3 regions of the Psychrosphaera sp. HA2-10 genome follow, and region 2 is predicted to be linked to each of the others. Evidence: predicted binding sites of a transcription regulator. Region 2 holds the regulator's gene; each other region holds the start of a gene.

Region 1 (6,931 bases), 1.1 Mb from region 2:
TATTATCTTCGTAAACAAATTAGACCGTATGGGTGCTGATTTCTACCGCGTAGTTAAGCAAACTAAAGACGTACTAGGTGCTAACCCTCTAGTTATGGTTCTTCCTATCGGTATCGAAGACGAGTTCTGTGGTGTTGTTGACCTATTATCACGTAAAGCATACATTTGGGATGACACAGGTCTTCCTGAAAACTATGAGATCACTGACATCCCTGCTGATATGGTTGACAAAGCAGAAGAGTATCGTGAAATGCTTATCGAAACTGCTGTTGAGCAAGACGATGATCTTATGGAAGCGTACATGGAAGGTGAAGAGCCTTCAATTGAAGACATCAAGCGTTGTATCCGTAAAGGTACTCGTACAATGGACTTCTTCCCTACTTACTGTGGTTCTGCATTCAAAAACAAAGGTGTTCAGTTAGTTCTTGACGCTGTTGTTGATTACTTACCGTCTCCTACAGAAGTTGATCCTCAACCTCTTACAGATGAAGAAGGTGAGCCGACTGGTCGTCACGCAATCGTTTCTGCTGACGAGACATTCAAAGCACTAGCATTCAAAATCATGGATGACCGTTTTGGTGCACTTACGTTCGTACGTATCTACTCTGGTACATTGAACAAAGGTGACACAATCATGAACGCTGCTACAGGTAAAACTGAGCGTGTTGGCCGTATGGTTGAGATGCAAGCAGATGAGCGTAAAGAACTTACTTCAGCACAAGCGGGTGACATCATCGCTATCGTTGGTATGAAAGGTAACGTTCAAACTGGTCACACTTTATGTGATCCTAAAGACCCAATCATCCTAGAAGCAATGGTATTCCCTGAGCCAGTAATCTCAATCTCTGTTAAGCCTAAAGATAAAGGTTCAACTGAGAAAATGGGTATTGCGATTGGTAAAATGGTTGCTGAAGATCCAACATTCCGTGTTGAAACTGACCAAGATTCAGGTGAAACAATCCTATCTGGTATGGGTGAACTTCACTTAGACATCAAAGTTGATATCTTGAAGCGTACTTACGGTGTTGAATTAGAAGTTGGTGAGCCTCAAGTTGCATACCGTGAAACTATCACGAAAGCAGTTGAAGATTCATACACGCACAAGAAACAATCTGGTGGTTCTGGTCAATTCGGTAAAATCGATTACCGTATCAAGCCTGGCGAACCTGGTTCTGGTTTCACGTTCACATCAACAGTTGTTGGTGGTAACGTACCTAAAGAATTCTTCCCAGCAATCGAAAAAGGTTTTGCTGGTATGATGGAAACTGGTGTTCTAGCTGGATTCCCTGTTCTTGACGTTGAAATCGAACTTTACGATGGTGGTTTCCACGCAGTCGATTCATCTGCAGTAGCATTCGAATTAGCAGCACGTGGCGCATTCCGTCAATCAATTCCTAAAGCAGGTGCACAACTACTTGAACCAGTAATGTTAGTAGACGTGTTCACTCCTGAAGATCACGTTGGTGATGTTATCGGTGACCTTAGCCGTCGTCGTGGCATGATCGCTGGTCAAGAGGCAGGCGCTACTGGTGTTCGTATTAAAGCTGACGTACCACTTTCAGAAATGTTTGGTTACATCGGTTCACTACGTACAATGACTTCAGGCCGTGGTCAGTTCTCTATGGAGTTCAAAAACTACATGCCTTGTCCAAGCAGTGTTTCTGACGAAGTAATTGCAAAAGCTAAAGAAGAGAAAAACGCTAAGTAATTAGCCTCTATTTCAATTTAGTATTAAAAGCCTGCCTTGTGCAGGCTTTTTTGTGTCTATAATTTGCAGTTGCCAAACGCTAGTCCGTTAAATAAGACTTGTGCTACAATTCGTCCATAAAATAGATTCAAAACTAACTTAGAGTTATGTTTTATACGCCATCGATAGTCTCCAATTAATACTCTTTAAATAGGCTTACAGTGACTGAACAACAAGGTAAAAGACTCAATAAATTCATTAGCGAATCGGGATATTGTTCACGACGCGAAGCGGATAAACTTATTGAGCAAAAGCGCGTTAAGATAAACGGGAAACTTCCTGAGCTCGGTACCAAAGTACTTGATGGTGATATTGTTACAGTTAATGGTAAAACGATTAACGCCAGTGCTGAAAATAAATCTGACCGTGTTTACATTGCCTACAATAAGCCTATTGGTATTACGTGTACTACCGAGCGTCACGTTCGTGGCAACATCATAGATGCTATCAATCACCCTGAACGAATTTTCCCTATTGGACGCCTAGATAAACCTTCAGATGGTCTAATATTTTTGACCAGTGACGGTGATATTGTTAACAAGATTTTGCGCGCTGAGAATGCACACGAAAAAGAATACGTTGTGGTTGTAGATAAGCCTTTAAATGAGCGCTTTAAAAGTCGTATGGAAAAAGGCATTCCAATACTTGGAACAGTGACAAAACCATGCCGAGTGAAATTACTTGGACCTAAGAAATTTTCTATCATTCTTACCCAAGGGTTAAATCGTCAAATTCGTCGTATGTGTGAGTATTTAGGATTTGAAGTTACTAAGCTACAACGCACTCGCATTATGAACGTCGACTTAAAAGGCCTAAAGCCTGGACAGTGGCGTGAGCTTACTAATCAAGAAATGAATCAAATCAATAAAGCCGTTGCAGGTTCTAAAAAAACAGCCGAATAATTAGCCTTATAGTCAGACCTCTGTAGTAAAGCCAACAATCGCATCAAAACGATGAAAAAGCCTTAACTACAAAGGTCAGTTAAGCTGATATTTTATTAATTAACGTCAGCTCACTCTTCACTACTAGGTGCTCGAAGCAACTCCAGACGACTTGACCACTGTTCAATAATGGAAGTTGAAAAAGAAGCAAAGCCTATTGTGTAGTCTTGCTCTTCAGGCTTATTCAATAAGTCCATTTTTTGGAATAAGTCCGATAGTAGATCTCTTGGGTGAGCAAACAAGTCTTCAGTCTTAGCAAATTCACCTTTCAAGTCAGCAGCAAAATTCCCTAATGGTTCTAACTGTCTTAAAGCTGCAGCACCGGGACGCTGAGAAGCTTGCTCTGACTGATAAGCCTCCACAGCTTTAACGCTTGTACTTTGACTTAAATCCAGTGCAAAACCACTGATCTCAGACGAGTCATATTCTAACTCCAATGCCTTGTTAATAGCTTCTTGCATGTCACCGTCATAAAAGTCCGCCGACAAACTATTAATTTTTTCTAATAAGGCATTAATTGCTTCTAGTTCGTCTTCGTCTAAATCACCATCAATACTTAACGAGAACTGCTGCTGACTGACTACTTCACTGTAAGAATACGCATAACTACCACTATATGAATTGCCAACGCCTTGGCCCCGACTAGAAAAACGGCCACTACCAGACTCAACCGACGCACCTAAAAAGGCACTGGCATTAATCTTAATCGTGTCGCCATCTCGTGTTTCAAGTTCAAACTCAAAGGAGCGAGACTCTTTTGACTGCAAAGACTGAAATAAGGCTTCGCCTATACGCGCCGGCGGAACTGACTCTTCTGCTGAGTCATCCGGTACATTTAAACTGACTGGCTTTTCAATGACACTCTGACTTTCACCTAAGTACTCATTCGCAAGTTCAAACAACCCTTCTTTAACTTTTTGTGCAGTTAAAGAAATGTCACTTTCAACATCGCCTTCTAACAATCCCATGTCAGACAAAATACCACTGGCTTCTTCATAACCTTGTTCGAAACCTTTAAGGCCTGCTTCTATCCGGCTTTTTAATTGCTCCGGTGTAGCACCATCGGCTTTGTCCATTTTTAAGCGATTTGTAATAAACCCAAGTATTGCGCTAGATGATGCCTCGGCACGTTTGTCTCTTTGTTCAATAGCCGCTTGCTCTAACTTATTAGGTTTTGGGTCATGCGGAACTGAAATTGATTGCTGCACACGTTTTTGCACCGTTTGATGAAAATACGAAAAGCTCGTGCTTGAAGTTGCGCCAGACAAGGTCACGAATGACGCTGGCGGTGATTTTTTAATTTGCTGTTGGCCATTTTGAGAATTTAGTTCGCCCTTACTGCTGGGTTTACTCAGCCAATTTTGTAATTGAGTTGGGTCGAATTTAATCATTTTAATATACCTAATGGTTGCCTAGCATTAATATCGGCTGACAGGCTGTAAAATTGAGTGAATTATATACAAATATAACGTTTTTATTTTAACCTGTTGATCAATAATTGCATTTATTCGAAAGGAATATGCCAATTTTACTAATTATTCAAGCAATCCCCCTTTGCTACACTGTTTACATAAACTAAAAATGAACAGAGGGCATCATGGGATTACTTGTTGACGGCACTTGGAAAGACAAATGGTATGACACCGATAGTAGTGATGGTAAGTTTGTGCGAGAAGACGCTCAATTGAGAAACTGGATCACACCAGATGGCTCTGCAGGTCCTAACGGACAAGCAGGATTTAAAGCCGAAAAAGGTCGCTACCATCTTTACGTTTCTTTAGCCTGTCCTTGGGCTCACCGAACTTTGATCGTTAGAAAGTTAAAATCGTTAGAAGACTATATAGATGTATCAATTGTAAGTCCTGACATGCTAGAAAACGGCTGGGAGTTCGATAAACAGAATCACAGTACAGGCGATGCCTTATTTGATTCGAAGTTTATGCATGAGATTTATACTCGCAATAAAGCCGACTATTCAGGGCGAGTCACTGTACCCGTCCTCTGGGACAAAAAGCAAAACCAAATAGTGAGCAATGAGTCTTCTGAAATTATCAGAATGTTTAACTCAGCATTCAATAAACTAACTAACAATTCACTAGACTTATATCCAACGTCTAAACAAGCGGAAATAGATGAGGTTAATGACTTTGTTTATCACAACATAAACAATGGCGTTTATAAATGTGGGTTTGCGACCCAACAAGCGGTGTATGAAAAAGAATACACCAAACTATTTGATGCACTCGATGAAATTGAACAAAGACTAACAACAAATCGTTATTTAGTCAGTAATACCATCACTGAAGCAGATTGGCGTTTATTCACAACCTTAATTCGTTTTGATGCGGTTTATGTAGGTCATTTTAAATGCAACAAACGCACAGTAGAGAGTTATCCACATTTATCGGCTTATGTTCGTGAATTGTATCAATGGCCTGGTATTGCTGAGACCGTCGATTTTTACCACATAAAACGACATTATTACTTTAGTCATACTATGATAAACCCTACCCAGGTAGTTCCGGTCGGTCCTGCAATCGATTACACCCGAGCTCATAATCGAGATGAAATCGGTTAACGCTGAATGGTTAACGGTTACAAGCGAGAATATTTGTATAATGATTAATTATGGCCTTACAATAAGGCCCTAATTTTCTGACGTTGTGTCTTTTATCAAATAGGTAACATCATGAGCCAAGCACCAAGTTCAGTGGTTATGATTAGGCCACACCATTTCCAGCCAAATCCACAAACTGCAGCTGATAATAGCTTTCAAAGTGAAGCAAATAATGATGTCTCGCTAACGACATTAGCCTATCAGCAAGTGACTGACATGGTAGCGAAACTAGTAGCACATGGAATAGACGTTAACTTATTTGACGACACAGGTACCTCTACCCCTGACTCTGTATTTCCCAATAACTGGTTTTCTACTCACGCTGACGGAAAGATAGCAATTTATGCCATGTTCCCTGAAAATAGACGCTTAGAACGGCGTCCAGATATAATCCAGCATCTGATATCTAAATATCAAGTAAACCAGATTATTGATTACTCACCAAATGAACATCAAGCTCGGTTTTTAGAAGGTACTGGCGCGATGGTCTTTGATCACTCGGCTCGCATTGCCTTCGCCGTTCGTTCCAACCGGTGTTCTGATCAACTGTTTTATGAGTTTTGCCAACAATTCTCATATCGCCCAGTCCTGTTTGATGCGGCAAACAAAGATGGTACACCTGTGTATCACACCAATGTGATTATGACTGTAGGCAGCGATTACGTGCTATTGGCGACCGAGATGATCAAAGACCCAGAACAACGCTCTATTGTTCTTGAGGCTGTTGAATCCACCGATAAAATAGTAATTCATCTTAGTGAGCAACAAATAGAACAATACTGCGGTAATGCCTTAGAATTATCTTGCGGTCAAAAAAAATACTTAGCGCTGTCAAATACGGCGTTTAACGCATTAACCAATGAACAACAACATACACTTTCAAGTCGAGTAAACCTCTTACCTTTTGATGTAAGCGCAATTGAATATGCGGGTGGTTCAGTACGCTGTATGTTAGCAGGTATTCACTTACCAAAAAGAACCGGCTATAAATAACTAAACCGGTTTTAAACTTGAACTGTATAGGTACAATACAATAGAATTGTTCGCCCTCATGGTGAGGCTGTAAAATGAGGATTGCATGATAATCAAATCGACATTTAAACCTGCATGGTGGCTTAATAATCGCCATTTACAGACAATTGTGCCTAGGTTTTATTCTGTCCCAAATACTTTTAAACCTTTTGAGCAAGAGTTTGCTTTATCAGATGGTGACTTCGTAGAGCTTATCTGGAGTCAGTCACCTGCTTATATCAATGAAAATACACCTATTGTGGTCGTTCTCCATGGCTTAGAAGGCTCTTTTGACAGCTTTTATGCAAAGCGAATGATGAATGCCATCCATCAAAAAGGTTGGGTTGGCTTACTTATGCAATTTCGTGGTTGTGGTAAGAAACAAAACCGCTTGGCAAAAACTTATCACTCCGGTCAAACCGAAGACGTATCTGAGTTGATAAAATACGTAAACAAAAAGTTTCCTACTAATCCGCTATATAGTGTTGGCTTTTCACTAGGCGGAAATATGCTCGCAAAGTATTTAGGTGAAGAAGGTGAGAAGTCGGTATTATCGGGCGGTATTGTCATTTCTGCGCCACTGGATTTGTCACTGTGCGCTCACGCAATTGGGCA
Region 2 (6,931 bases):
TCAGCTTGGTACAGAAAAAGTTCTTTATGTTGCAGGCGGGGTGTTGTTATCTATGGGATTAGTGCCTGGCATGCCGCATCTTACCTTTTTAGGTTTTGGTGCAATGTTAGTTGCGACCGCTTATTTTGTGAATAAAAAAGCGACAGAAGCCGCCAAACAAGCTGAAAAAGCCGAATCAGAAACGCCACTTGAATCACCTCATGAAGCCGCTGAAAACAAAGATGTAAGCTGGGATGACGTTAATCATGTTGACACTATCGGCTTAGAAGTTGGCTACCGTCTTATCCCGTTAGTAGACAAGGGCCAAGGTGGTGAGTTGTTATCAAGAATTAAAGGTGTGCGTCGTAAGCTGAGTCAAGAATTTGGCTTTTTAGTTCCGGCCGTTCATATTCGCGATAATTTAGACTTAGATCCGAATGTTTATAGAATCACGTTAATGGGCGTAACGATAGGGGAAGCGGAAATTCGTCATGACCGTGACTTGGCAATTAACCCAGGGCAAGTGTTTGGAAAAGTCGAAGGTATTGAAACGGTGGATCCAGCCTTTGGTCTAGAAGCCGTGTGGATTGAAAACACTAATAGAGACAAAGCTCAGAGCTTAGGCTACACAGTGGTTGACGCTGCAACTGTAGTTGCTACGCATATAAGCCAACTGTTAACTAATAACGCAGCTCAATTATTAGGCCACGAAGAAACACAGAATCTTTTAGAAATGATCCAGAAAAACTATCCAAAATTAGTCGATGGTTTGGTTCCAGAGATGTTGTCGTTGTCGGTATTAACCAAGGTACTGCAAAACCTTTTAAGCGAAAACGTGACGATTCGCGATATGCGCTCAATCATCCAAACCTTGGTTGAATACGCACCTAAGAGCCAAGATCCTGATGTTTTAACAGCAGCATGCCGAATTTCACTAAGAAGATTTATCGTTCAAGATATCGCCGGTTCGACTAATGAAATCCCTGTCATAACCTTGGCGCCTGAGTTGGAACAGATGTTGCAACAGTCCCTGCAGTCAGCTGGAAATGAAGGCGCTGGCATTGAACCTGGTCTTGCAGAGCGAATTCAAACATCTCTTGCAGACGCCCACAGGACTCAAGAATTATCAGGTGAGCCGTCAATTTTATTGACCTCGGGAATGTTACGAAGTGTGTTATCACGTTTTGTTAAACATAGCTTACCAGGCATGGTTATCTTGTCTTATCAAGAAATACCGGAAGAAAAACAAATTAAGATTGTCAGTTCAGTTGGTTAGAGCTGTTTGACGGAGGTTTAAAGTGAAAATTAAGCGTTATTTTGCAAAAGATATGAGAACGGCACTTACTCAAGTGAAAGAAGAGCTAGGTCCTGATGCTGTAATTATGTCGAATAAAAAAACCGCTACCGGTGTTGAAATCGTCGCTGCGATTGATGCCGACGCTAAGCCTGCCGTTCCGTCGACAGCTACTACGACTGCTCAGATGCCTAACAGTACTGATTCTACTAGTCGATTCGATGGCCCGAATGCAGAAGGTGCAGCTAAAATCGCGAGTTCACTTGAAGAGTTACTTAAGCGTCAAAGGGCTGATAACGCTGGTAAGCCTGATACTTACCAGCCAGCCCAACCTTCAATACAATCTCAGCCTCACTTTCAACAGCAGGCTCAAACACCAGCAAGGTTATCTCAAGGCACTGATTTGTCTAACCAACAAAAGTCAGAGCTGGCAACACAAGCATTATCCCAGCAAGCAGAATCAGAGTTTGAACAATGGTTAAACCGTGCTCGCAATACCGTACAAGACCAATCACAAGAAATTCACAGTTCGCCACTGAACGTTAATCCATCTTTTAACAATGATGTTAACCAACAAACGCAAGCACAAGTTCATTCAAATTCTAATGTAGTGCAGGGGCAATTTGATCAGCAATTATCTGACTTAAAAAGCGAAATGAATTCAATTAAAGAATTACTGAAACATCAAGTTTCAGCGCTAATGTTACAAGATGCAGATCGTAAAACACCGGTAAAATCTATGTTAATTAAAAAATTAAATAACATGGGGTTGTCTTCAAAAGTAGCAGAACATCTATCTCACTTTATTAGTGATGACTTAGAAGCTCAGCAAGCTTGGCCTAAAATGCTTGAATTACTAACCGAGCAGCTAAACACAACAGATAATGAAATCATTAAACGTGGTGGTGTTTATTCTCTTGTTGGTCCTACCGGCGTCGGTAAAACAACGACGATTGCTAAGTTAGCAGCGCGATTTGCACAAATTCATGGTGCTGACAAAGTTGGTCTTATAACGACCGACACGTTCAGAATTGGAGCTCTTGAGCAACTTGGTACGTATGCAAAAATTTTGGGTTGCCCACTAAAGCAAGCAAAAAATACTGAAGAACTTTCAGAAGCTATCTACCAATTACGAGATAAAAAGCTATTGTTAATAGATACAGCCGGCATGAGTCAAAGAGATATTAAATTGACGGAACGTTTGAATCATTTATTAACAAAATCAAGAGTTAATATTAAGAATTATTTAGTACTTTCTGCAACGTCTCAAATGAGTGTTTTGCACGAAAGTGTGCAACATTTTAAAACAATTCCACTGTCTGGCTGTATCTTTACTAAAATAGATGAGTCTTTAAGCTTAGGTGAGTTAATTAGTGTTGCAATCCATAATCGTTTGCCAATTGGTTATTTAACCAACGGTCAACGGGTCCCTGAGGACATAAGGGTTGCAAATGCACAGAAAATTGTGCAAAAAGCTAATCAGCTATTTGAACTTAAAGAAAAAGTTTCTCATAAAAATAATAAGGTAGTGCCAAAAGCAGTGGGCATGTATGATTAAAAATATTACTTCCGATCAAGCTAGTGGTTTACGAAATATGTCGATGGCCAAAAAAACAAAAGTTATTGCGGTGACAGGTGGAAAGGGCGGAGTGGGTAAAACCAGCGTATCGCTAAATACAGCAATTGCTTTGGCGCAAACAGGACTTAACGTACTTGTACTTGATGCTGACTTAGGTTTAGCAAATTGTGATGTTATGTTGGGCTTACGTGTTCACAAAAACCTCTCCCATGTGTTGTCAGGTGAAGCCGAGCTAGACGATATTCTGGTAGAAGGTCCAAGTGGAATAAAAATAGTGCCTGCAACGTCAGGTTCTATTGATATGGTTGAATTATCCCCGGCTCAACATGCTGGTCTCATTAGAGCGTTTAGCGAAATGAGAACACCTGTAGATGTATTTATTGTCGATACAGCTGCCGGCATATCAGACATGGTGTTATCTTTCTCTAGGGCTTCTCATGAAGTTCTCTGCGTTGTATGTGACGAACCTACATCAATTACTGATGCTTACGCTTTAATTAAAATTTTGAATCGAGATCATGGTGTTAGCCGCTTTAAAGTTGTTGCCAATATGGTAAGGACAATTAAAGAAGGGCAGGACTTATTCAAAAAATTGACTATGGTTACAGATAGGTTTTTAGATGTAACTTTGGAATTAACAGCTATTATTCCATTTGACGATAATTTAAGAAAAGCAGTGCGACGTCAAAAAGCGATCGTAGATGCATTTCCTCGTTCTCCTTCAGCAGTAGCGTTTAAAACGTTGGCTGCTAAAATCAATAAGTGGCCCACGCCATCACATGCGTCGGGTAACTTGGAATTTTTTTTAGAGCAACTGGTCAACTAAGAGGTCTCTGTTGAACAATAAAGTAGCAACTGCCTACGAAGCTCAACAAACACTATCGAATGTAGTGGAAAAACATTCTGTATTGGTAAAAAGGATTGCTCACCATTTAGCAGCTCGACTGCCTGATAGTGTTTTGGTTGATGATTTGATTCAGGCTGGCATGATAGGTCTAATCGAAGCTTCGAAAAACTTTGATCATAGCAAAGGCGCTAGTTTTGAAACCTATGCGGGTATTCGAATTAGGGGTTCTATGCTTGATGAAATGCGAAGAGGCGATTGGACACCGAGGTCGGTCCATAGAAATTCTAGAATGGTTGCTGAAAGAATATCTCAATTAGAGTCTTCACTTGGTCGTGATGTGAAAGACATTGAGGTGGCCGAGTCTCTTGGTGTTTCCATCGATCAGTACCATCAAATGTTAAAAGAAGCGACTAACGGTAAAATCTTAGGAATGGAAGATCTTGGCGTTAGTGATGATATTATTGCCCCAGCAAGTGAAATTGGTCGTGATTTAACGTATGGTGGCATTGAAAAAAGTGCGTTTAACGCAAGTCTAGCCAATACGATTAAAACCTTGCCAGAACGAGAAGCAATGATTTTATCACTTTATTATGATGATGAGCTAAATTTAAGAGAAATCGGTGAAGTTCTTAACGTTAGTGAGTCCAGAGTGAGCCAAATTCATAGCCAAGCACTTGTTCGCTTAAAGTCAAGATTAAAAGATTGGTTGATTTAACTTGTATAATGGCGATTTTTATCAATAATAATTACTGTAAATTAATAATTTACCTCACTGGAGGATGCTTTGAATAAGAATATGAAAATTCTGGTTGTTGATGACTTTTCAACAATGAGAAGAATCATCAAAAACCTTCTTCGTGACTTAGGCTTTACTAATGTCTCAGAAGCAGATGATGGCAGCACAGCGTTGCCAATGTTACAAAACGGTGACTTCGACTTTGTTGTTACTGACTGGAATATGCCAGGTATGCAAGGCATTGACTTGCTACGTGAAATTCGTAAAGACGACAAACTAAAGCATATGCCGGTGATGATGGTAACAGCAGAAGCTAAGAAAGAGCAGATTGTTGCTGCAGCGCAAGCAGGTGTAAACGGCTACATTGTGAAACCATTCACGGCTGCTACGCTGAAAGGCAAGCTTGATAAAATCTTCGAACGTTTAGAATAATCTGATAAGGGGTCATTATGTCTGAAGAGACTAACCCGCAGATTTCGTTGGAAGACGCAAAAGCGCTAGTTGAAGCGCTTGAGGCTGGAGACAATACTTCTGCTAACAAAATATTACGTGAAGTTACAAGCAAAGAGCATAGTGAGCTGTTTGGTGAGGTTGGGAAGTTAACAAGACAACTTCACGACTCGTTAAGTAATTTTCAGTTAGACCCTAAGATTGCTAACTTAGCGACAGACGATATCCCTGATGCGAAAGAGCGTCTAAACTATGTTATGAAAGTAACAGAAGACGCAGCTAATAAAACGATGGACGCCATAGATGAAGGCCTCCCTCTAACTGATAAGATTAATAGTGACATTGTAAGACTTAAACCAGAGTGGGATAAGTTAATGCAGCGTCAAATTGAATTGGGCGAGTTCAAAAGTTTGTGTTATTCCATAAATGAATTTATGGAAGGCGCAGAAGCTGACACCGCTAAGATTCATGCAATTATGACTGAAATTCTGTTGGCTCAAGATTTTCAAGATTTAACTGGTCAGGTAATCAAACGAGTTATAGAACTTGTTAAAGATGTTGAAGAAAGCCTGATTCACTTGTTAACTGTATTTGGTGAACCGAATCAAAAATCCGTTAATGAAGTGAAGAAACCAGTCGATAACAATGGGGCTGAAGGACCAATTATTGATGCAGAGACGCGTGAAGACGCAGTTTCGAATCAGGACGAAGTAGACGACCTATTGTCTAGTTTAGGCTTTTAAATTAGGGGAGATGCCGAATGGCATTGGACGTGGATCAAGAAATACTACAAGATTTCTTAATTGAAGCAGCAGAAATATTAGAGTTGCTTTCTGAAGAATTAGTTGAACTGGAAAACGATCCAGAGAACGCTGATTTATTAAACTCTATATTTCGAGGTTTTCATACCGTAAAAGGTGGTGCCGGGTTTTTAGCATTGACTAATCTTGTTGATGCTTGTCATGGCGCAGAAAACGTGTTTGATATTTTGAGAACCGGTAAACGAAGCGTAACGCCAGAGTTAATGGACGTTATTTTGCAAGCACTTGATACTGTCAATGAGATGTTTGAGCAGGTCAAGGCTGGTGATCAGCCAGAGCCGGCAGCTCCAGAATTGCTTGCTGCACTCCACCACTATTGCTCCCCAGCCGACGAAGAGCCAGCGGTCGAAGCTGAGCCTGCGGCAACAGATGACGACTTTTTTGATATTGATGCGATGGATGAGTCTTCTGCCCAAGATAACTCAGTTGAAGAGTTCACAGAAGACGAATTTGAAGCTCTTTTAGATGAGTTGCATGGTAAAGCGGACGAGAAGCCTCCTGAAAATGCCAAGTCTATGTTTGATAGTGGCGATGACATCAGTGATGATGAATTTGAGTCTTTATTAGATGAATTACACGGCAAAGGCTCGTTTAAGGTAGAAGATACAAAGCAGCCTTCTGCTCCGCCAGCAAAAGCTCCTGGTAGTGAATTTGCAAGCGGTGACGAGATCACAGACGATGAATTCGAAGCTCTACTTGACGATATTCATGGGAAAGGTGGTGGTCCTACAGCTAAGGCTCCTGCAGCCAGTGCAGCACCTAAGTCTGAAGCACCTAAAGCTGAACCTCCAAAGCCTACACCGGCGCCTAAGGCTCCAGCTGCAAAACCTGCAGCACCTAAAGCAACTGTAACGCCAGCGGCTAAACCTCCTGCGCCAGCAGCTAAACCAGCTGACAAAAAAGCCGCTGCTCCAGCTGAAACGACTGTTCGTGTAGACACAAAACGTCTAGACGAAATTATGAATATGGTCGGCGAGCTAGTACTTGTTCGCAACCGCTTGGTAAGTCTAGGTGTAAACTTTGGCTCAGACGAAGCGATGACAAAAGCGATTGGTAATTTAGACGTTGTTACTGGAGATCTTCAAGGTGCCGTAATGAAAACGCGGATGCAACCAATTAAGAAAGTTTTTGGTCGTTTCCCACGCGTTGTTCGAGATTTAGCGCGTACCTTAAACAAAGAGATAACGCTAGAGTTGGTCGGTGAAGAGACTGATCTAGATAAGAA
Region 3 (6,931 bases), 130 kb from region 2:
TAAAGTCGTGATTGAAACAAATAAATACTTAGAGCAAATTAATCAGTGGTGTGAGTCTCACAAGCCTGCTCTAAATCTATCTTATCAAGTTCCTTTGCTTGGCGAAGGGGGAACTTGCTCTTTGTTTGGTGAGTTAGATGAGACGCCGTTTGACCTAGCGTCGGAGTTACAAGCTCATGAATTGGACGTTTTAGAACAAGTACAAGCCGTAGTTGATTGGGTTCATGCAAATACCGACGTTGACTGGTTCGGTGTTTACTTGGCAAGAGATAATAAGTCGTTAGAGCGTGTGCTGACAAAACTAGCCTATTTTGGTGTACCTTCTCGAGCTGAGTTCCCGCTTAATGAGGATTTTTCGAAAATCAGTAACAATGTCACCGTTGCGTTAACGGGCCACCACAAAGTAATAAACGATGTAAGCGAATACAGAGCTAGTGGTGGAGAGTATTATACCTGCGACCCGAAGGTGCAATCTGAATTATGTTGGCCAATCTTTTCGCAGCACAACAATTGTTTACAGCCATTTAAAAATAATAATCTTGTTGAGACTAGCCCTAATCAAAAAATAGTTGGTATTATAGACGCAGAATGTTTTGCAACTCATAGTTTTGATGAACAAACGCAACAAAAATTCGTTGCGGTATGTGCGAAGTTATCAAGTCTACTGTCGTTGCCTTAGCCCGCCATTTATGGCCGAACTGCAAGAGACCTTTTATGTTTGAGCAATTAAAACCTGTACCAACTGACCCTATTTTGGGACTAATGACCGAATATAAAGCGGACACTAATCCTAAAAAAGTAGATTTAAGCGTTGGTGTTTATAAAAATGAATCAGGTGATACTCCTGTCATGCGCGCTGTAAAAAAAGCTGAGCAACAGCGATTAGACACTGAAACAACGAAGTCTTATCTAGGTCTTGCCGGTGATGTCCAGTTTAACGATTTAATGACGTCACTTGTGTTTGGTGATCACGATGCAGTTAAAGCTGGTCGTATTAAAACAGCACAAACACCAGGTGGTACAGGGTCACTAAGAGTGGCTGCGGAATTCATTAAGCGCTCTAACCCGAATGCCACAATTTGGGTTACAAATCCAACATGGGCAAACCACTTCAGTATTTTTGGTGCTGCTGGGTTAACGACCAACGAGTTTCCTTATTTTGATTTTGACACTATGGGGTTAAAATTTGAGGAAATGGTTGCCTCTCTTAATACAATCCCTGCGGGTGACGTAGTGCTCCTTCATGCTTGTTGTCATAACCCAAGTGGGATGGACCTAACAATTGAACAATGGCAAATTGTTGCTGATATTGCTAAAAAACAAAAATTTACTTTTTTAATAGATTCAGCGTATCAAGGCTTCGGCGAAGGTCTAGATGAAGATGCTGCAGGCGTTAGGCTATTAGCAAACCAGCTAGACGAGCTATTAGTGAGTGCATCATGCTCTAAAAACTTTGGCTTATATAGAGACCGTGTTGGTACATTCAGTGTAATGACTGCCACTGCAGCACAAGCTGATATAGCTTATAGTGTCGCTTTAAACGTTATCCGAGCTATCTACTCTATGCCTCCAGCACATGGTGCGGCCGTTGTTGCTCATATTCTTTCAACGCCAGAGTTAAGAGCTCTTTGGGAGCAAGAGTTAACAGAAAAGCGCACTCGAATTAACGGCTTAAGAAGTTTTATTGTTGAGAAGTTTAAAGAACATAACGTTCCAGGAAATTTTGACTTTATTGCTAAACAAAATGGTATGTTTTCATTTTTAGGCATAAGCAAAGAAGCAATTCAAACACTTAAAGATGAGTACAGCATATATATTGTCGGTTCTAGCCGTATAAATGTAGCTGGAGTTAACGATAACAATGCCGACTACCTAGCAAAAGCGCTAGCAGACGTATTGAGCAGATAGCTATTTGAAATAGCCGACCGTTACTTTCTTTAAAGTGATAGTAAAAAAGGAAAGCATTTTGCTTTCCTTTTTTGTTATTGCTATTCAGTATTTTGGCAATACAAACCATAGCTATCTCAACAAGTCTTCCTTTGAACGTCTTACAAACATAACGAACAAACTCACCACAAATAATATCAAGCAGTACCAAACATGCGAAACTACTTCTAACGGTGATATCCCAAAGCTAGCGGCAGCCAGCAGAGCTTGCGCGCCATAAGGAACTAAACCTTGAGTTATACAGCTGAAAATATCTAACAAACTAGCACTACGTCTTGGTGTAATTTGAGCTTCTTGGGCAAGCTGTTTCGCCGATTCACCTGAAACTATGATCGCTACTGTATTATTTGCTATTGCACTATTTGTTACTAACCCTAGCGACGCGATTGCCAACTGGTTTTTGAAATATAATGCCGAGTTTGAAACTTTAGATAATGATTTGCTAATGGCCGCTACCAAAAATCTTAATCCACCTTGATGTTTCATCAATTCACTTAAACCACCAATGAGTAAACTCAGTAAAAATATTTCCTGCATATTAGAGAAACCAGCATAAATATCTTGGCCTAACGATCCAAATGCATAATCTCCAACCAATACTCCCGATAACGCCGACAATAGAATTCCCAACAACAATACGACAAAAACATTAAGTCCCATCACCGCAAGTATTATTATAAAGAAGTAAGGAAGTGCTAAAAGAGGACTGTATTCGGCAGTACTATCTATACTCTGCGTTGGCTCTCCGCCGAGTATTAGGTAAACGACAAGAACAATTAATGCCGCAGGCAAAGCAAATATTAAGTTTTCCTTAAACTTGTCTTTTAACTCTGCTCCTTGAGTTTTGGTAGAGGCGATCGTGGTATCTGAAATAAAACTCAAATTATCTCCAAACATTGCCCCACCAACAATAGCACCGGCCATTACTGCAGCATCAATTTGGGTCGCCTCGATAACACCAAACGCAATTGGCGCTACCGCTCCTATTGTCCCCATGGAAGTTCCCATTGCTGTTGCCACTATCGCTGAAATAACAAATAAACCAGCAATTAGGTAAGCACTAGGGATAACACTTAGCCCTAAATTTACCACAGCTGTGACTCCGCCTGTTTCTTTTGCAACTGATGCAAACGCGCCTGCTAATAAGTAAATCAAACACATAGTTATAACATTGTTGTTACCCATTCCTTTAATTAGAACGGCAATGCCATCGTCTAACGTATTTTTTTCTGTTGTTAATATTTTATTAAAGTAAAGCGCTAGTAGTAGAGCAGGTATAATAGCAACGGGGGCTGGTAGCTGATAGAAGGCGTATTCAACACCAATAGATTGTAAATAGATCCCTGTCCCTAAAAATAACAGGATGAAGACTCCGAGGGGCAATAATGCCCACCCAGATTTTTGCGTTTCAGTCATACTTATCCTCGGCATATTTGCACGTATTAATTCAATAGCGCGAATGTAGCACATGGATAGCCAAACGTATAGACGTCTATATGTTTAACTTTTTTGACGTTGCCTAAGTGATTCGGCTCGTTGTTGTCGCGGTTCTACATTCTGCTCGACTTCCCAGCCCAATAGTTGCTGTTCAATAATTTCAGCAATAGCTTCTACATGCTCTGGCTCATCATTTAAACAACTAATATAGGTGAACTTTTCTCCGCCTGCTTCCAAAAAGTAGTCTCTATTTTCTTCACCTATTTCTTCTATTGTTTCTAAACAATCAGCCGAAAAGCCAGGACAGACTACTTGTACTGATTTTACGCCCTGCTTTGGCAAGCCTTTTAAAGTGTGATCTAAATAGGGTTTTACCCACTCTTCTTTACCAAATCTAGATTGAAAACACGTCATAAACTCGTCACTTGTTAACCCTAATTCTTCCGCTAACAAACGAGATGTTTTATGGCATTGACAGGCATAAGGGTCGCCGTTATGCCAATACCGGTTTGGGATACCATGATATGAAAAGATTAATTTGTCAGCTCGCCCTTCTACTTCCCACGTTTTTCTAATTTTATTCGCTATTGCAACAATCAACTTTTTAGAATCTGTGTAATGATTGATAAATCGTAACTCAGGAATAAAACGTATTTTGCGGAACACGTCTGCAACCGCATCAAAGGTTGACGCTGTCGTCGTCGCTGAATATTGAGGATATAAAGGCAACACTATAACTTTACGAGCGCCCTGATTGAGTAAACCTTGTAACTTGCTATCAATTGATGGATTGCCGTATCTCATAGCAAAGTCGATGATCAGATTATTATTCTCGGAAAAATGCTCAGCTATTTTATTGCTTAAGTTTTGAGTGTTCACCAATAAAGGAGAGCCCTGCTCAGTCCAAACTCCTTCATAGGCTTTAGCTGAGCGACGTGAACGAAGTGGCAATATTACCCCGTTTAAAATACACCACCAAATTACTCTAGGAATCTCAACAACTCTAGGGTCTGACAAGAACTCCTTTAGGTAAGGCTTTAAGGCACCTTTGGTTGGCGCATCTGGCGTTCCGAGATTTGTTAGCAAAATACCGATTTTATCGGCCTGTCCATGACTAAAGTTTGGTGTATTTTGGTACTTCATTTATTTCTCTTTACTAAAAATATGACTGAGACCACTACGTATCAAATTGATTTTTCGTTTACTTTTCATAATATCCGGAAAAGGATTTCAGATTCCGAAACATATGCCGATATGAGTAATTAGTAGCGACTCCATTGAGATTTATATGTATTCTAGCGTGTTAAAACTAGTTTTGTTGATAACTTTTATGCTTAACAGCTATTTAGTGTCTGCCACGACGGGTTCTGACACAACAAAATCGACGTTATCAGAACAACTCGATATCGGCTCGCTATTGTTTCAAGATTTAAAACGCTATATTCCAGAGCAAAATATAAAAGTACTCGAAACAGCATCGAGTAATCAATTTATCGCACTCCACAAAGAGCAAACCACTGGTATCCCCAAAGGTATCGCTTTTATTTTACCCGATATAAATCAGACTATTTTCAGGCAAGCCACTACAAGTGCTTTGTACCAAGACTTGGACAATTATGGATGGACAAGTATTTCATTAACCATGCCACACATTACTGAGATTGAAGCTAAATTTGTAGACGAACAAAATCAAAGTAATGCCCAATCAGACCCGGAAACGCCCGATACCAGCGCAAACGGTACTGCTGAAAAAGAGAATGCTAATTCGCCAAATAATTACGCCGAATACCAAGATGTACCTACTACATTTGACGATTCACTTAATGAGCAACTCGAACTAGAAATTGGCGAACGACTCGACTCAGCATTTAATTTTGCTCGTTCTTTTCCTGGTTTCTATTTAATTATATGCGAGGGAAAATCTTGTTTTTGGCTAACCAACCTAATAGAAAAAAATATTGTGCCACAACCTGATGCACTAATAATGATAGGCGCACATATGCCTCAAAAAGAACTTAATTTGAAGTTTGCTGAACAAGTTGCTAAAACCGAATTCCCTGTTTTAGATATCATTTTTGAGCGAAGTAACCACTGGGCTATCGCAGTTAAAGAATGGCGACAAAAAATGGCACGCAAGAACTTTAAAACTAATTACAGGCAACGTGAACTGACGTACTTTTTTGACTACAAAGATCAGCAGCGTCGTTTGATAAAAGAAATCTATGGTTTCACAGTCGCCGTAGGTATGTAGCGCAATTAAAAATCACGCGCTTTTTTGATTATTTCATAGGCTGATTGAATGTCTTGGGTTTTTTGTTTTGCCACTTCCATCATTTCTGGTGGTAAGCCTTTCGCTACTAATTTATCAGGATGATTCTGAGACATTAACCTTTTATAAGCTCGTTTTATATCTCTAACGGAATCTCGATCACTAACCCCGATAACAGCATAGGCATCAAGTAAACTTGGCGCTTTAGCTTGATTTACTGAGCTGTCTTTACGATCGTATTGTTTATACTTTTCTTGTTGCTGCTGCTTGTAGTTTTGAAAACGCATTTCCGCTTCCCACATAGCAATAAGTTGAGACAAATGCCGCTTATTGAAACCTAACTGTTTCGCTATATCCTCAAGTAAATTATATTCAGCCGGTTCTAAAATCGCGTCGGAATATGCAGTCTGAATTTGAATTTCTAGAAAAAACTGACATAAATCACGCCTATTGCCAAAATGCTCCTTAAACTGCTTAATTTTCTTTTTTAGTGGGAACCCAAGAAGCTTACCTTCGCGAAATGCGTCTCTTGCTTCTGCAACTTGCTGCTCAGACAATCGCATTTGAGCCATAAAATCGTTAGCAGTTTTAATATGTTCCGGCGTAACACGGCCACTTGATTTTGCCATCTGCCCCATTACTGAAAATGTTGTATAAAAGAAGATCGATTGTTTTGCATCATTACTGATTAACCATTCTTCAACATTGCCTTTGTCATTCATTCGCTGCATTGCTTTATCGAATAAATGCCCAATCCACAGTCCAACTAGCGCACCCACAAAGTGCCTAATTAACAAGAATCCAAATACTGTACCTGCAATTTTTCCTATCACTACAATTCACTTCCAACTAATAAAACGTTTAAACCGGATTATTTATACTCAAATTCCGTTCGTTGCGTAGTATACAGTAAAAAAATCATATAGAATTCATCGGCTATTAAAATTATTTTTCACCAGCGAATTTACGCGTTCCACGCTTCTGGTATGGTTGATAGAGGTTATCGAAAGTTTGAACAAACAAACAAAAAATACAGCGTTATTTTTCACTCTATGGTCTGCATCTTTGCCGGCCTTAGCAGAGACGATCTGCCAACAACCTTTACAATCCAAAAAGGCACTTATCTCAGTGTCTAATGGCTTCGCAAATACTATTCCAAATGATACGTTTGTTGTTCAAAGTGACTCCACTGATATAATTAGAGGCGAACGAATACAATTTGATGGCGATGTCATCATTTTTCAAAAACAGCAAACTGTGCAAGCGGATCAAGCCACT

Evidence for each region. The regulator FliA, encoded in region 2, starts transcription of late flagellar genes. The targets are predictions, from matches to a motif close to CTAAAGNTNNNNNNNNNNNNGCCGATA.
Region 1: ACZ1GV_RS13870 (DUF5610 domain-containing protein) is a predicted target of FliA. The motif match lies at 4,111-4,137, and genes of this name have one in related genera.
Region 3: ACZ1GV_RS09315 (DUF3530 family protein) is a predicted target of FliA. The motif match lies at 4,613-4,639, and genes of this name have one in related genera.

What each region holds. Positions count from the first base shown of each region.
Region 1 covers NZ_CM146341.1:3,044,293-3,051,223, reverse strand. The annotation lists gene fusA (elongation factor G) at 1-1,708, shown strand, start outside; gene rluF (23S rRNA pseudouridine(2604) synthase RluF) at 1,909-2,649, shown strand; gene ACZ1GV_RS13870 (DUF5610 domain-containing protein) at 2,760-4,079, opposite strand; gene ACZ1GV_RS13865 (glutathione S-transferase family protein) at 4,286-5,266, shown strand; gene ctlX (citrulline utilization hydrolase CtlX) at 5,378-6,298, shown strand; gene ACZ1GV_RS13855 (hydrolase) at 6,384-6,931, shown strand, end outside.
Region 2 covers NZ_CM146341.1:1,894,936-1,901,866, reverse strand. The annotation lists gene flhA (flagellar biosynthesis protein FlhA) at 1-1,255, shown strand, start outside; gene flhF (flagellar biosynthesis protein FlhF) at 1,278-2,831, shown strand; gene ACZ1GV_RS08770 (MinD/ParA family ATP-binding protein) at 2,824-3,678, shown strand; gene ACZ1GV_RS08765 (RNA polymerase sigma factor FliA) at 3,689-4,414, shown strand; gene cheY (chemotaxis response regulator CheY) at 4,484-4,867, shown strand; gene ACZ1GV_RS08755 (protein phosphatase CheZ) at 4,885-5,628, shown strand; gene ACZ1GV_RS08750 (chemotaxis protein CheA) at 5,646-6,931, shown strand, end outside.
Region 3 covers NZ_CM146341.1:2,023,233-2,030,163, forward strand. The annotation lists gene ACZ1GV_RS09295 (GAF domain-containing protein) at 8-679, shown strand; gene ACZ1GV_RS09300 (amino acid aminotransferase) at 715-1,908, shown strand; gene ACZ1GV_RS09305 (Na+/H+ antiporter NhaC family protein) at 2,020-3,363, opposite strand; gene hemH (ferrochelatase) at 3,448-4,527, opposite strand; gene ACZ1GV_RS09315 (DUF3530 family protein) at 4,673-5,635, shown strand; gene djlA (co-chaperone DjlA) at 5,641-6,486, opposite strand; gene ACZ1GV_RS09325 (LPS-assembly protein LptD) at 6,665-6,931, shown strand, end outside.